DNA from 3 places in the Paenibacillus sp. FSL M7-1455 genome. Region 3 is predicted to be linked to each of the others. Evidence: riboswitches for the same ligand, from Rfam matches in the RefSeq annotation. Region 3 holds a riboswitch; each other region holds the start of a gene.
The links. A riboswitch is a leader RNA that binds a small molecule or an ion and turns the genes downstream of it on or off. The one in region 3 is predicted to bind cyclic di-AMP.

Region 1 (6,820 bases), 910 kb from region 3:
AGCACGGGGAACCTGGGGGATTGGAAAAGAGGAAAATCAACGCCGGGTACCCATAAACTCATCGAAATTGCCTCCTTTTTCGACGTCAGCCTCGATTGGCTGATTTTGGGCAAAGACCAGGAGCGTTTTCATTTGAAGGAAAACACAGGTACATATGCATGGGAGGAAGGGGATGACGGCGACGTTCCGTTGTCCGAGAAGGAAAAAGAGTTCATTAGGGAATATATCGAGTTTACGCGTTACCGAAAAAAACAATCGAACGGCGAATGAGCAAATAGAATCGGACGCGACGGCCTTAAGGGACGCATGCGTCCGTTCCTGCAGGAAGGATGGACCGCCGATCCCGATGGGTCAGCCGGATGGCGGCAAGCCTTGAGGGAGCGGCTATCATGGGGGCTTGCCCCGGGACAACGCAAAAAAGAAGCCTTTGCTTTGGGAGCAAGGCTCTTTTTTGTGATTGGGAAAATTAACGTCCAGTCCGCGGGTTACGGCCCTTTCGGCCGATAAAGGCAAACGACAGCAGGCTCCCGGCCAGCAGGACGGCCGCAGTCAGGGCCAGCCCCAGGCGCATCCCCGCCGTCATCGACGGGGCGCCGCCGAGGATCGCGCCGATCATGGCCACGCCCAAGGTCGCGCCCACCTGCCGGCTTGAATTTAATGCGCCCGATGCGGCGCCTGTCTGCTCCCGGGGAACCGCGCTTATGACCGCGGTCATGAGCGCGGGGATGGTGAGGGAAACTCCAAGGCCGATCAGGAACAGGCCGATCAAAGGAAGGGCGTAATCGGAGGTTGAAACCATTCGCAGCTGCAAGATCGTTCCCGCGGCTGCAAGAAGGAATCCTGCGGTCATCGGGATTCTGGCGCCGATCCGGCCGACGATGCGGCCGGTGACGATCGGATTGAATACCAGCGGGATCGTCATCGGAAGGAGGGCCAGGCCTGCCGTATGAGCCGATAATCCGCGCGCTTGTTGAAAAAAGAGCGGCAGCGCGAACAAAATGCCCGACAATCCGATATTGACGGCCATGCCGGCAATCATTCCCGCCGATACGGTTGCGTTTCGAAACATTCCCAGCGGAAGCAGCGGGTCGGGGCCTTTCATTTCGGCCCGCGCAAAGAGAGCCGCGCTGACGAGCGCCAGGACGAAAGCGGCGATCACGATCGGTGATCCCCAGCCGTAAGCCGATCCCTCCATGAGCGCGAAGGATAACGCGGCGATGGCCGTTACAGCCGTCCATTGGCCCGTCCAATCCAGGGGCTGCCGCCGCTTGCGGGCGGTTTCGGCGCCGAGCCGCAGGACGATGGCCAAGCTGATGACGGCAAGCGGCACGTTCAGCAGGAAGATGCTTCGCCACCCGAGCGAATCGGCCAGCAGGCCGCCCGCAACGGGCCCGGCAGCCATGGCGATCCCCGTGACCGCAGCCCAGATGCCAAGCGCCCGGGCTCGTGCGGACGGTTCGGGAAATGCATGGGCAACGAGCGCTAGCGAGGCCGGCGTCAGAGCCGCGCCTCCGATGCCCAAAACGGCGCGCAAGGCGATCAGCAAGCCAAGCGAAGGGGCGGCCGCTGACAAGGCCGAAGCGGCCAGAAACAGGACCAGCCCTCCGGCATAGACGCGGCGCGCTCCCAGTTTGTCGGCCAGCCCGCCCATCGAGAGCAGGAAGCCGGCAAACACGATCGTATACGCATTGACGACCCATTGGAGGCCGGAAATCCCGCCGCCAAGGTCTGCGCGGATCGCGGGCAGCGCGACGCTGACTACCGTCGTGTCCAGCAGCACCATAAAGTATCCGATCGACAGTCCGAGCAGCAGCAGCGCTTTAGCCGGCTTCCAGCGGCCGTCGGACTTGATGTTCATCGCTTTTTCCAAGACAATCCCTCCGTAAAGGCAAAATCGGCAGTCATCGCCGTTACCGGGAAAGTGTATAATGGTTCTTATCATGGGACTAGATGAGGGTTTATCCTAGGAGAAATTCTCCTAGGGAACGGGAAGGGGAGGAGAAGCACTTGTGGGAAAAAGCGGATGGGGAGCGTCTTCGGGAGCTTGCCCAGTTTTTGCGGACCCGGCGCGCCCGGATGACGCCGGAGCAGGCCGGCTTGCCGACGGAGGGGCGCAGGCGGACTCCGGGACTTCGGCGCAGCGAGGTGGCGCTGCTTGCCGGCATCAGCGTCGATTGGTATACGTGGCTGGAACAGGGCCGAAACATACAGGTGTCTTCCCAGGTGCTGGAGAGCATCGCGCGCGCCTTGCAGCTCGATGCCGATGAAAAAAAACATCTGTTTCTGCTTGCCTTGCAGCAGTATCCCCCCGTTTCGGGGGAGGCTGCCGCGGAAATTACGCCTGCGCTTCAGCGGTTTCTGGACCTGCAGGGAACAAGCCCGGCTTACGTGACCGACCAGCGCTTAAACATCGTGGGATGGAACCGGATCGCCAGCATAATATATGGAGAATATGAAACGATGCCGGCAAGGGAACGCAACTCCGTCTGGCGTACGTTTACCTCCCCGGATGTCCGCGGCCTGCTCCAGGAACGTTGGGAAGCCCATGCCCGGCACCGTCTGGCGAAATTTCGGGCAAACTACGCCAAATTCGCCGGGGATCCATGGTGGACGGACTTGATCGGGGAATTAAACCGCGCAAGCGAAGAATTTAGGGCGTGGTGGCCGCGGCATGACGTCTTAAACGGCCCCGAAGGGAAAAAAATCATTCATCATCCGGCCGCGGGCCGGCTCGAAATCGAGCAGGTTTCGTTTGTGACGTCCGACGACCCGGGTTTGACCGTCACGATCAACGTTCCGACGGCGGACGGCGATACGGTCGCCAAGCTGGGCAAGCTGTTGAGGGAATGAACGGGCCGGGTCCCCGGCCCGTTTTTACGCAACGGATCTTGTATTTCACGGGATCGGACTGCATAAAAGAAATAAACTATTTACATATCGTGATAATCGGTGTATAATAACAGAGTTGCTGCAAAAGTTAATATTATGCGGTAGTGGTGGAATGGCAGACACGCTATCTTGAGGGGGTAGTGGGCGTACGCCCGTGGAGGTTCGAGTCCTCTCTACCGCATTGACGATCTGACCGAGAAAATCCCTGTTTTGCAGGGATTTTTTTGTTGCATCGGGCAATGTTTCGCCATCCAAGCGTTCGTTCGTGAAAAGAAGCGTTTGCGCAGCGGGGAATTCCATAGACTCACATATCACGAAAGAGGCCCACGCGGCCTCTTTTTTTGTTTTTATTTTGTTCCATTCTATATGATTTGGGTCGCCATAAGGCAGTAGCCCGCAATTCGATTGGGCCTGGCCGGTTTGCGGAAAAAGGGATCCGTATTCAAAGAAACGCAATAGAAGGGACTTTCGCATCCATTGCCAAAAACGCGAAAAATAGAGAGCATGCGAGAGCTTGGCGCAGATAAACACTTTTGTAAGCGATAACCTGTATGCTAGGGCCGCCATTTTACGCGGATAACGATTTCGCGACTCCTTTACATGCCGCTGCACGCGGGTGTATGATTCAAATCGTAATTGAACATGTTTCCATTTTTTAAAATCGCTGAGTTTCCGTTCGAAGAAGCGGAAATCGGGGGAACCAATCGCGCGTTCCCGTCGTCCGATGTGAGAGTCGGAAGGCAGGGGAGGCGCCGGGGTGAATCCTGCGAAACGGATGCCATGGATCCGATCGCGGGTAGAGCGACTCTCACCGCTCGAATCCGTCAGCTAACCTCGTAAGCGTCGCCTGAGAGAGGAATGATGAAACTTGTGATCGATGAACATCGGCCGCAGGGGATCGGATGACCTCTGTGGTTTTTTATTGCCAAAAACGCAACGTTGCACAAAATGGATGAAAGTCAATAGAAACGTCTTTAACGCTGAATTCCGGCTTTGGCCGGGAGCGGGGGAACCAACGCGCCGTTTGCTTCCACAAGCGGATGGCGCCGGGGTGAATCCCTTTGTCCGAAAACCGGACGGGGGAAGGGCGACTCTCACGCCCGAATCCGTCAGCTAACCTCGTAAGCGTATCGGGAGAGGCCCCATTCGTCGTGAGCGATATTTCATGGCTTTCTTTGGTCATGGATGTTGGAAGCCGCGGGAAAGAATCCTCTTTCCTGCGGCTTTTTTTATTCGGGTCAGCATTTCGGATAAGCATTTTTTAATAAAAGACGCGGTTGTTGGGATCGCCCGATCCAGAAACGAAAGGAGGCGAGAGCCGTGGAAGAGGAACTCATCGTCGTGACGGCCCCGAACGAGGCCGGGCGCAATTTTATCAAGCTTTTGATCTATCTCAAGCGGCCTTTCGCCGCGCTGACGAACAATGCCAAGGAAGAACGCGATCTGAAGAAGCTGGGCGTCTCCAAAGTCATCCGGCTCCATACCAACAACACGGAGGAATGGGTCGTGCCCGAGTGGAGGATCGGCCGGATTTTTATATTCGAAAACAGTTTGAATTTAACGTGCCGTTACTTGCAAATTTGCCGTGCTTGGACGCCGGATTCCATCTACGTAATCACCCGGGCGCATCACTCGCCGGGCATTTACCGGGGGCTTGGGGCGGACCATGTCATTCATACGCTAAACGGCGAGGTCGGTTTTTTGCTGAAGTAACGGTTTGGACGATTGAAACAGGATGCGGAAGGCCGAAGCAAGAAATGTCCGGAGCTTGCAAAAGGCAGGCAGCCGGGCAGAAAAAGGAGAGAGTTTGATCCATGATGGACCTTTTCATGATATTGACGCTGGCGGGCGTGTTCGGAATATTTTTGCTGTTTCTGATGTGGTGCGGCCATATCGTGGACGGGGGAGGAGACGGCAAATGATTGTGGTAATAATGCTGACGGCGTTTGTGTTCATCTACCTGGTGTATGCCCTGATCCATCCGGAACGGTTTTAAAAAAAAGCTGTGCGGGTAAGGCGAAGCCGCCTTCATCCGCGTTTGAAGAGGAGGAAGCGATTTTGGATATGTTGCAGATTGGCATCGTGATCGTGGTGCTGCTGCTATTGGTTAAACCGGTCGGCAGTTACATCTACCACGTTTTTTCTAATGAACCGAATCGGACGGACCGGATTTTCGGTCCCGTGGAAAAGCTTTTTTACGCCATCATCGGCCTTCGGAAGCGCTCGGGAATGAGCTGGAAAACATACGCCCTGAGCATGATCGCAACCAACATCGTGTTGGTGGCCGTAAGTTACGCGGTGCTGAGACTGATGGGCGGGCTGCCGGTCAACCCGAACGGGACGGGAAACATGGACGCCAGCTTGTCCTTCAATACCGTCATCAGTTTCATGACCAATACGAACCTGCAGCATTACAGCGGCGAAAGCGGCATGTCGTATTTGGGGCAGATGATCGTTATCACGATGATGATGTTTACTTCGGCCGCATCCGGCTTGGCCGTGGCGATCGCTTTTATTCGGGGCATCACGCGCCGCGAAGGCGGGCTGGGCAACTTTTTCGAGGATTTCATCAAGGCGCATGTCCGGGTGTTCCTGCCGCTGGCCTTGATCGTCACCCTGGTGCTTGTGGGGTTGAAGGTGCCCCAAACGCTTGATCCGACAGTGACCGTCCATACTTTAAGCGGAGCGGTGCAGCATATTGCGATGGGGCCGGTGGCCTCCTTGGAGTCGATCAAACATCTGGGGACGAACGGGGGCGGTTTTTTCGGAGCGAACTCGTCGCATCCGTTTGAAAATCCAAGTCCGCTCACGAATGTCATTGAAATTTTGAGCATGTGGACGATTTCGGCCGCATTGCCGTACACGTTCGGGCGTTTCGCCAACAACCGCAAGCAGGGCTGGATCATCTTTTCGGCCATGATGGTGCTGTTCCTGGGGTTCCTGTCCCTGACGTACGTATCGGAAAAAAGCGGCAACCCGCTGATCAATCAGTTGGGTATCGATGCCTCGCAGGGCAGCATGGAAGGAAAAGAGGTTCGTTTCGGCGTGGCGCAATCCGCCCTGTTCACGGCCGTGACGACCGCGGCGACCACCGGTTCGGTCAACAACATGCATGATACGCTGACCCCGCTCGGCGGACTGGCTCCGCTGGCGGAGATGATGCTGAACGTCGTCTTCGGCGGCAAAGGCGTCGGTCTTGTCAACATGCTGATGTACGCGATATTGGGCGTGTTCATTTGCGGCCTGATGGTCGGGCGGACGCCGGAGTTTCTTGGGAAAAAAATCGAAAGCCGGGAAATGAAGCTGATCGCCGTCGCGATCCTGGCGCATCCGCTGATCATTCTGGCGCCGACGGCGATTTCGTTTATGACGCATCTCGGCACGGACGCCTTGTCCAATCCGCTGTATCACGGGCTCAGCCAATCGCTGTACGAATATACGTCATCCGCGGCGAACAACGGCTCCGGCTTTGAAGGGCTGGGGGATAACACGGTGTTCTGGAACGTCAGCACGGGGCTCGTCATGCTTCTGGGACGGTATGTATCCATCATCGCGCTGCTGGCGGTGGCGGGCTCGCTGTCCGGCAAGAAGCTCGTTCCCGAATCGATCGGCACCTTCCGGACGGACACGAAGCTGTTTGCCGGCATTTTGGTCGGAACGGTGCTCCTGATCGGGGCGCTGACTTTCCTGCCTGTGCTGGTGCTGGGGCCGATCGCGGAGTTTTTGACGATGTAAGGCCGAATCGGTTGTTTGGAAAATGGACGCGGGAGCGGTTTCGCGGGAAGCATCCCCGTAAAAAGCTCAAAGCGATTGAATAAACGAGGTGGAAAAACCATGGAAGGAAAACGAAAAAGCATGCTGACGGGAAACATCGCAAAGCAGGCGCTGAAGGACAGCTTCATCAAACTGAATCCGGTCGTCATGATGAAAA
Region 2 (6,820 bases), 4.5 Mb from region 3:
CACCGCGGCGCCCACGATGCCTGTCGTAATAATGACGCCGGGGACGCTCAGCAGCGACAGGGTGATCCAAACCTTCCGCAGCCCGCCAAAGCTCAGGTTCCGGCCGCCATCGAACAGGATCAAAGCCGAGCCGGCGGTCAAAATAAACTGATTGATCAGCGAGCTGCTTTCCGCATGGATCAGGTGCAGACCTCTCCCCAGCACCATGCCGGCGATGATAAACACGGCTACGTCCGGCAAACGAAGCCAGGATGCCAGCCTTCCGGCCAACATCCCGACGGTAATGATAAAGAGCAGCAGGATTAAAATATGATGAATGATTTCGGTCGTCTGGGTTTCCACGTTAACTTACTCCCATCTAGTCTGCATTGACGGCTTCGCTTTCGAACCGGTCGATGTTGTCGTTCGCGCCGATGATCACCATAATGTCGCCGGCGCGGAGCTGATCCATTGCCGTCGGAGCGACGATCACTTTTCCCTGGCGGTGGATCGCCACGATGCTGCAACCGAATTTGGCGCGGGTGTTGATTTCGTTTAACGTTTTGCAGTCCAGTTTTTCAGGCACCTTCATTTCGACGATGCTGTATTCCTTGGACAGCTCGATGTAGTCGAGCAGGTTCGGCGTCACGAGCTGGTGGGCAACCCGGATCCCCATGTCCTTTTCCGGAAAAATGACCCGGTCGACGCCCAGCTTCTCCAGCGCGCGCCCGTGAAGCACAGAAATCGCCTTGGCCACGACCGTGCGCACGCCCAAATCCTTCAGCAAAATCGCGGCCAGGATGCTCATCTGGATATCGTCGCCGATCGCGACGATTCCGCAGTCGAAATTGCGGATTCCGAGCGATTTGAGGACTTCCTCGTCCGTGGCGTCGGCCACGACGGCATGCGTCAAATATTCGCTCATGTCGCTGACGACTTCCTCGTTTTTATCGACCCCGAGCACCTCGTATCCCAAATCGACGAGCTCGAGTGCAAGGCTGGAGCCGAAACGTCCCAGACCGATGACGACAAACTGCTGTGTTTTCATTCTCTCCTGATACTCCTTATTTAATCAATTTCTGTTTTCTTTGAAACTAGCCGATAATGATTTTGCCTTCCGGATGCCGGTACAGCTCTTTGCCTTTTTTCGGGCCGAGTGCGTAAGCCAAAGTCAGCGGCCCAAGCCGTCCCGCAAACATCGTGAGGCAGATCAATATTTTCCCGACCAGCGTCAAATGCTGCGTAAGTCCAAGCGAAAGCCCGACCGTCCCGAAAGCCGAAGTCGTTTCATACAAAATGGTCAAAAAGTTGCTGTCCTCCGTCGTCGAAAGCACCATCGACACCCCGACCACCAGAAACAACGCGAGGAAGGTGATCGTCAGCGCCTTAAAGATGCGGTCCTGCGCCAGGCGGTAGCGGTAGAGCACGATATCGTCGCGTCCGCGGATCATGGCGATGACCGCGCCGACCAGAATGGTGAAGGTGGTCGTTTTGATCCCGCCTCCGGTGGATCCCGGCGATGCGCCGATAAACATCAGGATGACCATGAAAAATTGGGACGCTTGCCGCATGCTTGCGAGATCCAGCGTGTTGGCCCCCGCGGTCCGCGGCGAAACCGATTGGAAAAACGACGCAAGAATTTTGCCGCCCCAATTCAAGGAACCGAGCGTTTTCGGGTTCGTGAATTCGAAAACGAAGATGACGATCGCCCCGACCAGAATCAGCGCCCCGGTCATGGACAGCACGATTTTCGTATGCAGCGAAAGCTTCCGTTTGTGCCGGTAATCCACCAGGTCCGACATGACGATAAATCCGATCCCGCCCGAAACGATCAAAAACATGACGACGATATTCACGAGCGGATCGTACACATACCCCGTCAGGCTGTTGAAATGGCCGAAAAGGTCGAAGCCCGCGTTGTTGAACATCGATACCCCGTGAAATATCCCGAAGTATACCGCCCGGCCGACAGGCATGTCAAAGGACCAGCGGATGGCGAACAAAACCGCTCCGCAGCCTTCGATCACGAGCGAAAAGATAAGCACCTTCCGGATCAGCCGCACGATGCCCTCCATCGTGTTCTGGTTCATCGCTTCCTGAAGGATCAGGCGGTCGCGCAGCGAAATCTTCCGCTTCAGCACGAGGGAAAACAAGGTGGCCATCGTCATGAAGCCGAGCCCCCCGACCTGAATCAGCAGCATAATAACGACTTGTCCGAAGGTGCTGAAAAACGTTCCCGTATCCTTAACAACCAAACCGGTAACGCAAGTCGCCGAAGTCGCCGTAAACAAAGCATCGATGAACCGGAGCGGCTTGCCCGTCGTGTTCGAAATCGGCAAGGTGAGGAGTATGGCTCCGATCAATATAATGCCGGCGAACCCCAATACAAGAATTTGCGGGGGAGCCAATCGAAACCACCTGATTTTTGCTGTCAACATAGTCACCTCTTTAAAAAAGTCAAAAGAAAAAAAGCATCGGAAATCCAATGCCTTTCGGTTTGGTTCCTGCTGCATAACGCCTACGAGGTTAGCTGACGGATTCGGGCATGCACAGGTTGCCCTATTCGCTATGGATAAAGCGAAATTCACCCCAAAATAATGGTTCCCCCGTTTTCATATCGAAATTCGGCGTACGGATTATTCATTTGCTTCAAAGATTATAATCCTATTCGTTTTACATCACAAAGCCATTATTCGAATGAATACGTGGGAATACGGCCCGATTGCATCGCAAATCTCATAAAAGTCTGCCTTTCTCTCGCGTTTACAATCACTTTCCACGATTTTCATCATTTTTTCACGGCCAATGGGGGAGAAAACTGGCTTTCGAGGGACATCGTATGCTATGTTTACGTTTATACTAGGTATATATCTTTAGAATCCAAACAAAGGGGGCATTTCATGAATCCCGTCGGACAACCGCTGCGGCTCAAAGCCAATTACAAATGGCTGGGCATTTTTGCGGTCATCGGACTCGTTTTATTCGTCTTGTTCCAGATTCTCCCTTCCACCGCCTCGGAAACGCTGGAGCAGCAAAACACGAAGGTCATCAGCAAGGCGGAGGCCCAACGCGCCGCGGAGGCCTTCATGCAAAACACGCTGCATTTGGAGGCGGACCCGAGCAAGGACGCGGTCATCACGTACCAGTCCAACTCGGATTTATACGGCTATTTGTCGCGGGAAAAACTGCTGAACGAATACAACAAAACGTTTGAAAAAAGTTATCCCTACGACGTGTTCCGCGTCCGTTTGGCCGAACGCCAAAACGAAGGTTACGCCAATATCGACGTACATATGAATTCGGGCAAGGTCGTCGCTTTTTCCGTTACGCCCCGTTATTCGAATTATGCCGCGGCCATGGCGGACCCGAATAAATCCAAACGCGAAACCAAGCTGAAAATCGTGGAAGGCGGCCTGTCGCTGGAGAAAAAAGAAGAGCTTGCCGCACCTTGGCTGCAGCAAATGGGTTACGACCCGGGCAAGCTGGAGCTGTCGACCAAGGAGAACGAGGCGGGGCTCGTATACACCGACCCGAACCGGGCGATCGGCCGTTCAAGCCTTCAAGTCAAATTGACGTTCGAGGAAGGGAACGTTCATTCCTTCGAACAGACCTTTAGCGTGCCGGAGGCGCATGCGGCCTACGTCGAAAAGGAAACGTCCAAAGCCAAATGGCTGACCATCTTGGGCTACGGGCTGCTGACGTTCGTCCTGGGCGTGCTGGCCATCGTATACAGCGCGTTGACCCGGGCCCATACGTCGTTCAAGAGGGGCATTTTCCTGAGCGTGTTTTATTTTGCGGTCGCCACGTTCAGCACGTACAACATGCTGCCGGTATTCCAAGGCGAGGGGGTTTCGAATTTCGGCCTCGTCTTCATGCTCGGTTTTCAGACTTTCTTTAACCTGGTGATGGCTGCCCTTTTGTACTTCTCGCTCGTGGGCGGGGACGGATTATGGCGCAAAGCCGGCATCAATGCCTGGGCCAAAGCCAAAGAACCCGGCTACGGGCCTTACGTGCTGCACAGCATGTACACCGGGTACCTATGGGCGTTTATTCTGATGGGCGTCCAGTCCGTCATTTACATCGTACTCGACAAAACGATCCACAGCTGGTCGACGACCGATGCCACGCAATCGCCGTACAACATGCTATATCCTTGGCTTCTGCCGATTATGGCGTGGATGGCGGGCATTTCCGAGGAAGCGGTCTACCGCCTGTTCGGCATTCCGATGCTGAAAAAGCTGCTGCGCAGCACGTTTGCCGCCTGCCTGATCACGACGCTGATTTGGGCGCTCGGACACACGCTTTATCCGATTTACCCCGTCATTACGCGTCCGATCGAACTGACGGTCATCGGGCTGCTGTTCAGCTTCATTTTCCTGAAGCACGGCTACATCGCCGCCATGTTCAGCCACGTCGTCTTCGACAGCGTCCTGATGAGCTTCAGCCTGTTCGCGCTGGGCGACGTGCCGGACATCATCGCGGGAATCGTCACGATCGTGATGCCTGCCGTCGTCGCTTATATCGTTTACCTGTACAACCGCAACAAAAAGAAAGAGGAGCCATATGTCATGACTCCTCATCCCGGAGGGCTGCAATAATTTGTTTGGCGAGCTTGTCTCCGATGGAAAGAGGCCGGAAATCTTCGATGCTGGCCTCTTTTATTTTTTTCAGCGATCCGAAATGCTTCAGCAGCAGCTTGCGCCGCTTCTCGCCGATGCCCGGGATCGAATCGAGCTTGGACGCGACCATCGACTTGCCCCGCTGTTCCCGGTGGAACGAAATGGCAAAACGGTGAACCTCGTCCTGAATCCGCTGCAGCAAATAAAACTCCTGGCTGTCGCGCGGCAGGTCGACCGGCTCGGGCGGGTCGCCGACCATAAGCTGCGCCGTTCTATGTTTGGCGTCCTTGACGAGTCCGCATACGGGGATGAACAAACCGAGCTCGTTTTCAAGCACGTCGACCGCTGCCGAAATTTGGCCCTTGCCCCCGTCTACGACGATGAGATCGGGCATTTCCAGGTTCTCCTTCAGCACGCGTTCATACCGGCGGCGGATGACCTCGCGCATCGTTTCGTAATCGTCCGGTCCTTGCACGGTGCGGACCTTATATTTGCGGTATTCCTTTTTATCCGGCTTCCCGTCGATGAAAACGACCATGGCGGACACGGGATTGGCCCCTTGGATATTCGAGTTGTCGAAAGCTTCGATACGGTGAAGATGTTCGATGCCGATATATTGGCCCAGGTTCGCTGCCGCTTTCAGCGTTCTTTCCTCGTCCCGCTCGATCAGCCGGAATTTTTCGTCCAGGGACACCTTCGCGTTTTCCACGGCCATGCCGACCATCTGCCGTTTTTGGCCGCGCTGCGGCACGAGCACTTTGACGCCCAGCCATTCCTGGAGGGAGGCAGCCGCGCTGTGCGCATCCAAAACGTCGCCGCCGTTTTCCGTTTCCCCCGCCGCCTTGTCCGAGCCTTCGGCATCCTTCCCGGAATCGGGCAGCAGTATTTCCTGCGGCAGGGCCGGGTTGTCGCTGTAATATTGGGTCACGAACGACATAAAATCGCTGTACGCCTCGCCGTAAAACGGAAAAGCCGAAGCATGGCGCTGAACCATCTTTCCTTGGCGCATGTACAAAATTTGTACGCACATCCAGCCTTTGTCGACGGCGAAACCAAGCACGTCGCGGTCTTTTGCGTCGGACGTCGTGATTTTTTGTTTCTGCATGATGGCGTCGATGTTCATGATTTGGTCGCGAAGTTCCTTGGCCCGTTCGAAATACAACTCTTCGGCCGCCTCTTCCATCTTCCGCTGCAGCTCTTTTTTGATCTCTTCATGCCCGCCGCTCAGAAACGACTGTATTTCCTGGGTAATCCGTTCGTATTCCGCAGGGTCGACTTCTTTTTCGCAAGGCGCGAGGCATTGGCCCATATGGTAATACAGGCAAACCTCCTTCGGCATGACGCCGCATTTGCGGAGCGGATACATCCGGTCGAGCAGCTTTTTGGTCTGCTGGGCGGCGTACGCGTTCGGGTAAGGCCCGAAATATTTGGCCTTGTCCTTCAGCACGCGCCGCGTGACTTCCAGGCGGGGATGCGCCTCGTAAGTGATCTTGATGTAAGGGAACGTCTTGTCGTCCTTCAGCAGCACGTTATATTTGGGCTGGTGCATTTTGATCAGGTTGCATTCCAAAATGAGCGCCTCGATATTGCTGCCGGTGACGATATATTCGAAATCGCGGATATCCGCTACAAGCCGCTGGGTTTTTCCGTTATGGCTGCCGGTAAAATAGGATCGGACCCGGTTTTTCAGCACTTTGGCCTTGCCGACGTAGATAATGGTGCCTGCCGCGTTTTTCATGAGGTAGCATCCGGGCAAATCCGGCAGCAGCGCCAGCTTGTTGCGGATGTTTTCCTGCGCTTTTTCCAGCTCGGCTAACGTTTCGGTCTTTTTTTCGTCCATATATTCCGCTCTCCCCCTCTCCATAACATGTAACAAGAATCGGAAATATAACTTTTATTATATGGGGAATTCTCCAAAATCCAAAGCGCATTTTATGGGAGAATGTACGACATGCCTGAAAAAAGGCGGCTATGTGAACGCAGCAAAGCGCCCCCGGAAGTTCCGGAGGCGCATCTTATGGCTGATCATGCATATGGCTTGAATTACTGGTGTTTGGAGATGATGTTTTTCAGGTTTTCCTTGGAATTCAATCCAACCACTTTGTCAACCGGCTGGCCGTCTTTGAAGAAGATCAGCGTCGGGATGCTCATCACGCCGAAACGGGAAGCCGTTTCCGGATTTTCATCCACGTTCAACTTCGCGATTTTGACGGAGTCGCCCA
Region 3 (6,820 bases):
GCGTCCATGGTCACTTCAGGCATGGTCGGTTTTTCTTCTTCGGCTACCTGCTCTTTACCCGGCAGCGTAAACATAAGCACAACGGCCATTACGCATGCAATCGTTATCAAACCGCTCATGATCCATTTTTGCATCCGTTTTCGTCCTTTCTATGTAAACTGCAGTTCTCTCATTTCTTCATTATAACGGAACAAGCCGGTACATCAAATAGTTTGTGACAAAAAAGCAAACGAAAGCCAGTTTAAATCCACTAAACGTACACAATTTCGTACCATTTTTCATTGACGTTTTTTAAAGCCCTTGATAGACCATGCAGTAAAAGCGCTCGACGCCTTCAGGCGTCTGTTTTTCGTACGTATCGGTGATCTCGAATCCTGCCTTGACGTAAGCGCGTATCGCCCGCAAATTCCAATCCTGCACCTCCAGATCGATCTCCTGTCCGGGAAAGCGGGTTTTGGCCGTCTCCACGATCGCCTGGATAAAGCCCGGACCTCGTCCCTGGCCGCATAAATCCGGCCGCATGCCTAAACCGAGGCGCACGACGTTGACCATCGGAAACAGCTGCGCGAACCCGCATAGCTGCCCGTCTCCATCCAGCACCGAAACGTATTGCTGCCTCCGCAGATCCGGATCACCAAGCTCGATGCCGAGGGCCTCCATCTGCTCCCAGGGAAGCCAGCCGTAGATGCGGTCGTAAGGGGGGGCGTACATCCAGCCGCAGCAGGTCTCGGCCTGCTCCCGCGTCATGGGCGTAACGGTATAAGAGTCCTTCGAAACGTTCACAAGAAGCCTCCTTTCGTAAGAGACGTCCGCTGCTAAGTAGCATTTGATGATTCCATAAAATCTATTCCTCGGGGATCAGGCTCGGGCAAGCGCAAAAAATCCCGTACGGAGATTCGGCAAAAATCTCGGTACGGGCTGTCGTACAAACCGTGCGGATCAGGCAAAAATGTTATTCAACGTCATCATTGTCTGCGGAATCGACGGCAGAGGCTTGATATGTATCCGTGCTCATAATACGTTTCGCGCCAACGTAGCGGTTGACGTAATAGCTGTCGCTAAGCGAACTGACGACAACGCCGCGGGATGTCGAAGCATGTGCGAATTTACCGTCGCCGACGTAAATGCCGACATGGGAAACGCCGGAACCGGATGTATTAAAAAATACGAGGTCTCCTGCTCTCAAATCGCTGCGGGAAACGGAAGTGCCCATCGTAAACTGCGAACCGGACTGGTGAGGCAGGTTGATGCCGAGATGCTTAAATACGTACATCGTAAATCCGGAGCAGTCGAACCCGTTGGTTGTCGTTCCCCCGGATCTGTATTTCGTTCCGAGCACATCATCGATGACTTTGTCCATTTTCGAATCCGCGAAAGCGCTCCCGGCTCCAGCGGTAAATACGATGGCAAAACTCATGACTGCTGCTGCTAGCTTCTTTTTCAAAATTAATACTCCTTCCGGTGCCTGCGAGGTTAGCTTAAGGATTCGGTAGAAGGTCCCCTATGATCCCTCTGTTGCAAGATCAATTCACCCGTAAATGGTTCCCCCGCTTCCCTAGTGTGAGGAAATTCGGCATATGTCTTTTTACACTATATACTTCAGGAGCCGCCTGTTTACAGGCAACGGCTCGACAAAGATTACAAAGTTGTTACTAACGCTGGGATTATTGTAACAAAGGAATGACGTTTTGGCAATTGTTTCTATGCCTAAAACTCAAAAAAATCACCATAATTTCGGGATTTTTGCCAAATTGGCTCCTAAGAAGGACCATTATAAGCGTTTTTTCACTTAGGAAATTGGTTTAATTAACGGAAAGGAAGGGTAAATCATGGTTGAAGGCACGTGGATGAGCGGAGTATTTGAAGATTCGAAAAAAAATTTTTTTGAAAGTTGTTACTTTTTTAGGTTTTCAAACGTCTAATAAGTAACAGGAAACCCGCGAGGGATTTCGGCAAAAATCTCCGCGCGGGCATCATAAGTTTTTCGTATGTTTATGGGTGAGTTTCTAGTTGTAGACGGCCGCTTTGTATTTAGCGGTACTCATGACACGTTTGGCGCCAATGTAGCGATTGGCGAAATAACTGTTGCTGAGCTTGCTGATGGTCACGCCCTTCGAAGAAGACGAATGGGCAAAGTTTCCGTTTCCGACGTAGATTCCGACATGGGATACGCCCGCGCCGCTCGTATTGAAGAATACCAGATCTCCGGCACGCAAATTGCTTTTGGAGACGGCAGTGCCGATTTTGAATTGTGCGCTGGATTGGCGCGGAATGGAAATGCCTAATTTCTGGAATACATAACGCGTAAACCCGGAGCAATCAAATCCTTTGGTCGTCGTTCCTCCGGTTTTGTAGGAAACGCCGATGGTGCTGTTCACGACATGACTCAGAGAAGATTGCGCGAATACGCTGGTTCCCATGGAGAACATAAGCGTCAAACCAAGCGCAGCGGCTGTTAACTTCTTTTTCAAAAACATAAACCCCTTCCATGTTGCCTGCGAGGTTAGCTTAAGGATTCGGTTGAAGGTCGTCCCCTATGATCCCTATGCTGCGAGATCAATTCACCCAAAGTGGTTCCCCCGCTTCCCGGTGCCAAGGAATTCGGCCCTGATCAAGCACCTGAAAGTGACTGATAATGACGATTGATTGGTATCTGTCGTTGAAAATATCGTTACAGCACAATATGAAAAAGTTACAGTAAAAATGACAAAGTTGTTACTAACTGCTTACTCGGATTATTTTAACAGAGGATGACGACTTTGGCAAATCGTTTCGGCATCTAAAAACGACAAAAACCCCGCCCTTTTTGTTTTGAAAGGGGGGGGTTTTCTTATATCAGGGGGTTGAAGTGATGACAAAAAATTAACTTTTTGATCATTTATTTTTCCGCGCCCCGATGCGCTTGGGCGTACCACAGGTCAAACTTGGCCGAAATGCCCCATAATCTCATGATGCAGCTGACGAGGTGGTAGCCCTGCTGGAGGATGAGCGCGATGATCCCTGCCCACATCAAGGAAACTCCCGTACAGAGGCTGAACAAAAGCAGGCTGAGCGAGCCGAGTATCAGCGAAACGCCGATGAGCGGGAACGCGCCGCGCAGGCAGTGCCACAAGGGAGGCAACAAGCCGCCGCCGCCGGTCTTGCCGAACTGCATGAAAAGAATCAGTTGGTGCACGATATATCCGTACAGGAACCATCCCAAAATCCAGGGAAGAACGGACAGGCCCATGGATTGCAGCGGCATCCCGTCCAGAAGCGCCGCATATACCTTAGGTATGACCCAGTAGGCCGGGGCCGCGAGCAGAACCCATTCGATCAAGTGAAACAGAAGGACGGTTTTTCCGTGGCGCTTCATGCCTTGGAAGAAAAACAGCCCGACTTCGCCCTCGCGTTCACGGTGCAGCCCGTAAAAAATTCCGGCATGGATAAAAGGGGTCAGCAGCATGCGCAGGGCAAACATCGAAAGAAGAATCCAAATGTACATATGCACCGTGCCGCTGTCGGAAAGGCTCATTTTGCCTTCGATGTAATAAAGCAGCTGGCTGAGTTCATTGGGCTCGGGGTCCGGATAACGCATCAGCAGCGGAGTGACGGCCGAATGGACCAGCCTGTACAGAAAGTAGCCCCAAATCAGCTGGTACAAAAAGAGAATGATGACGATATAAAATTGATTTTTAAGACTTTTCCAGCCATGCGCAATATGGGATTTCACCGGTTCTCACCTCACCAGGACAGACTTCCAAGCAGCGTCTCGATCAGCTTGGTGATGCTTACGTTCCAGCGGACCAGAACCTTCTTGTCCATATCCGCTTTCAGGTAATTGTTGAAATGCCTGTTCTCGATCACGATCGTGTATTCCGGATCGACCATCGCCCAGGCGAGCGGTGCCTTATACTCCAGCTTGAATTCGGCGCTTTCCGCCGAGCCGTTCCAGACTTTGTTCAGCGTATGCCCGTCCGTGAAGGTGAAGCGTACCGGGACTTGGGGAAAATCTCCGCCTTTTTTCGAGATTTTTACAATCGACTCGTAGACGGGGCCGGAAGCCGCATCCTTCTTGCGGAGAGAGATGGAATCGACCGCGAAGTCGGCCATTTGGTTTCCGTAAACGTATTGATCGAAAAAGGACTGCCAGGATTGCCGGGTAACCTGCTCGACCACCTTTTGGAAGTCTGCCGTCGTCGGATGTTTGAAACGGTATTTTTTTGCGTAGGTGCCTAGAATTTTGTTCATCGTTTGCTTCCCGACTTGCTGTTCCATCGCCTTTAGCAGGAGTTTGCCGCGGTAATAGACGTTCAGGGCATATTGATCCTGCGAGCCGTATTTCCATGCTTCCTGCGTCAGCGACATCGGGGACGCGATCAGGGATGACTGGATAGGCAAATTCGGAATGACGCCGTATTCCTGCTCCATCAGCTTATCTTCGGCATAGGAGGTGAATCCTTCGTCCAGCCAAGCTTCCTCGAACTCGTTGCTCGCAAGCATGCCGTAAAAATACTGATGCCCGATTTCGTGGATGACCGTCCGTTCCAGGTCGTAGCCGGGAGAGTCGTCTTTGGCCCCGAAGGCGGTGATCAGCGTCGGATACTCCATGCCTCCGGCCCCGTTCCCCGATTCCGGCGGCACGACGATCGACAGGGTGGAGTACGGATACCGGCCGTACCATTTGCTGAAATATTTGAGCGCGGCTTTGGCGGCAAAAAAGTATCTTTGTTTCAAGTCTTTATGGGCGGGGTCCAAATACAGCTTGATGCGCACGCCCGGGACCTCGGGAGACGAGAACGGCTCTTCGGCGACGATAAAATTCGGCGACGCGGCCCAGGCAAAATCATGGACATCGTCGGCATAAAACTGATAAATTTTTTCTTTCCCCCGGATCTGCGCGGGTTGCACGGGAAAGCCGGTGGCGGCGACGATATAGTCGTCCGGCACGTGAATGCGGACGCTGTAGATGCCGAAGTCGGAGTAGAATTCGGAATTGCCGTGATATTGATGCAGGTTCCATCCTTCCGCCTTGCGACCTCTTGTCCCCTCGGGCTCATAGACGCTGATTTTCGGGAACCATTGCCCGGCCATGACGAAATCATCGTCCGCGGTGCCCATCCGGGCGAATATTTTGGGAAGCTTGACCTCAAAACGCATGCGGATCGTAATGCTTTCGCCGCCCTTGACCGGTTTCGGAAGCCGGACCTTCACGAGGGTCTTGTCCTTGACGTTGCCGTCATCGGGCTGAACGTATTGCATGCGGTGCATCAGCGAAAGGCCATCGGCGGTTTTCATCTCGGTGATGCTCATTGAACCGAAGCCGTCCGCAGGCATCGTGTCATTCCGGAGCTTTCCCCCGGATTCTTTCATAAACGTGGAGTCCATCGAAGAGAAGGCGTTCGGGTACAAATGGAAGTACAGCTCGTTCACCGTCTTTTTGCCGGGGTGGATCCAGGTCAGCGTCTCGGTTCCCTTGATGATGCGGTTTTCGGCATTAAGCGTCGTATCGATATGGTATTCCACGACCCGATCGCTGAGGATTTCAGCCGTCGGCTTCTGTACGCTTTCCTGCTGGGCGATCGGCGTGGACGCCTTGGGAGGCTTGGCCTGATCCGGAGCGTAGGAAGGCTGCGATTCCGGTGCATCCCGAAGAAGGAGCGCCCCTGTTCCCGCAAGCAATAGACAGAGGGCAATGAACGATGAAATAACGATTTTGGCGCGTGCTGGAGCCATATACGAATACCTCCCGTTGACAAGCATCTAAAGCATGTATATGTTGGCTTTCCAGCGATTATTAGTTAAAATAAAATTAAGTTGCTTGACCAAGAGGCATATAAAGCAGGACGCCTGCCCTGAAACCGGGACAGCGCGTTTTCAATAGGAGGAACACGAAACGTGGAAAACAAGGAGCAAGTAGGCAAGAAGCAGATTGCCCTGAACATCGTCAGCGGCAAAAGCAAGCATAAAATCGGTTTTGGCGCAGGCTCCATCGACCTCAACAACATTTCCCCGGTCATCATTGACCGCGGCACGGCTACGATCGATATCGGCGCCATGCATGCGAAGAGCAAACCGGAACGCCGCATCCGCTTTTCGACCAACCGTGAAGACGTGCCGAATGGACGCCAGGTGTGGATCGTTTGGGTGGCGGTCGACCGCGACGAGTCGGGGCAATATTATGCGGGCGCGACGGCCAGCGAAATGTGGATCGACGAGGAAGCGCGCAGAGGCTGGAAAATTCTTGCCGATCACGTCAATCGCATGGATGCCGCGTTGAAACGCAAATTCATGCTGGACGAACTGGGCGCGGAAGAGAAGAAGCTGCTGAAGGATCTGCTGGTCTCCCATAACGAGGAATGGTGGGACAGATCGCCGGAAGAGCTGAAGCAGGCGCTTGACGTTTAATCGCGGCTATCCCGTTTACTGCCGCAATCAAATAAAAGGGTCTGCCGGCGCTTGTTGAACAACAAGCAGCTGGCAGACCCTTTTTGCTTTTTCCAAACCGCACGACAATACCTCAACACCCTCTCCACGGCGTGGGATGCTTGTCTTTCACGGATACGTACGGATTCCCGTCGATGTAAAAACGCCAAGGCTTAAGCGCATATTCCCCGGCGTAATCGATGTTGATCCTCGGGCACTGGACGATCGGAAGTTCATTTGCCGCATCTCCGGACTCCAATCGCAGAACGCCGTCCGCCTGTACCAGCGGGTATCCGTTCAGGCTCCTGTCGATCTGCAGCGCGCGGCACAGCTTGCCGGGCCCATTGCTGAGATTGGCGGCTTTTCCGGAGAACCGGCCGCGGCGTCGAAGCATCAGTTCTTGATCGCCTTCGCT

Region 1: it holds a riboswitch for cyclic di-AMP, as region 3 does, so the genes downstream of both, NYE48_RS04695 (hypothetical protein) here and NYE48_RS00500 (C40 family peptidase) in region 3, are expected to answer to the same signal.
Region 2: it holds a riboswitch for cyclic di-AMP, as region 3 does, so the genes downstream of both, NYE48_RS21295 (TrkH family potassium uptake protein) here and NYE48_RS00500 (C40 family peptidase) in region 3, are expected to answer to the same signal.

The regions. Positions count from the first base shown of each region.
Region 1 covers NZ_JBBORO010000001.1:1,012,164-1,018,983, forward strand. The annotation lists gene NYE48_RS04675 (helix-turn-helix domain-containing protein) at 1-270, shown strand, start outside; gene NYE48_RS04680 (MFS transporter) at 467-1,870, opposite strand; gene NYE48_RS04685 (helix-turn-helix transcriptional regulator) at 2,008-2,850, shown strand; tRNA gene NYE48_RS04690 (tRNA-Leu) at 2,988-3,070, shown strand; cyclic di-AMP (ydaO/yuaA leader) riboswitch at 3,542-3,748, shown strand; cyclic di-AMP (ydaO/yuaA leader) riboswitch at 3,858-4,033, shown strand; gene NYE48_RS04695 (hypothetical protein) at 4,210-4,602, shown strand; gene kdpF (K(+)-transporting ATPase subunit F) at 4,823-4,885, shown strand; gene kdpA (potassium-transporting ATPase subunit KdpA) at 4,948-6,624, shown strand; gene kdpB (potassium-transporting ATPase subunit KdpB) at 6,724-6,820, shown strand, end outside.
Region 2 covers NZ_JBBORO010000001.1:4,614,335-4,621,154, forward strand. The annotation lists gene NYE48_RS21285 (cation:proton antiporter) at 1-342, opposite strand, end outside; gene NYE48_RS21290 (potassium channel family protein) at 359-1,027, opposite strand; gene NYE48_RS21295 (TrkH family potassium uptake protein) at 1,074-2,417, opposite strand; cyclic di-AMP (ydaO/yuaA leader) riboswitch at 2,480-2,619, opposite strand; gene NYE48_RS21300 (CPBP family intramembrane glutamic endopeptidase) at 2,880-4,577, shown strand; gene uvrC (excinuclease ABC subunit UvrC) at 4,546-6,438, opposite strand; gene trxA (thioredoxin) at 6,642-6,820, opposite strand, start outside.
Region 3 covers NZ_JBBORO010000001.1:102,734-109,553, forward strand. The annotation lists gene NYE48_RS00485 (c-type cytochrome) at 1-134, opposite strand, end outside; gene NYE48_RS00490 (GNAT family N-acetyltransferase) at 292-747, opposite strand; gene NYE48_RS00495 (C40 family peptidase) at 953-1,444, opposite strand; cyclic di-AMP (ydaO/yuaA leader) riboswitch at 1,448-1,586, opposite strand; gene NYE48_RS00500 (C40 family peptidase) at 2,007-2,471, opposite strand; cyclic di-AMP (ydaO/yuaA leader) riboswitch at 2,478-2,617, opposite strand; gene NYE48_RS00505 (hypothetical protein) at 2,879-3,712, opposite strand; gene NYE48_RS00510 (M1 family metallopeptidase) at 3,724-5,715, opposite strand; gene NYE48_RS00515 (YwhD family protein) at 5,878-6,387, shown strand; gene NYE48_RS00520 (DNA-3-methyladenine glycosylase) at 6,500-6,820, opposite strand, start outside.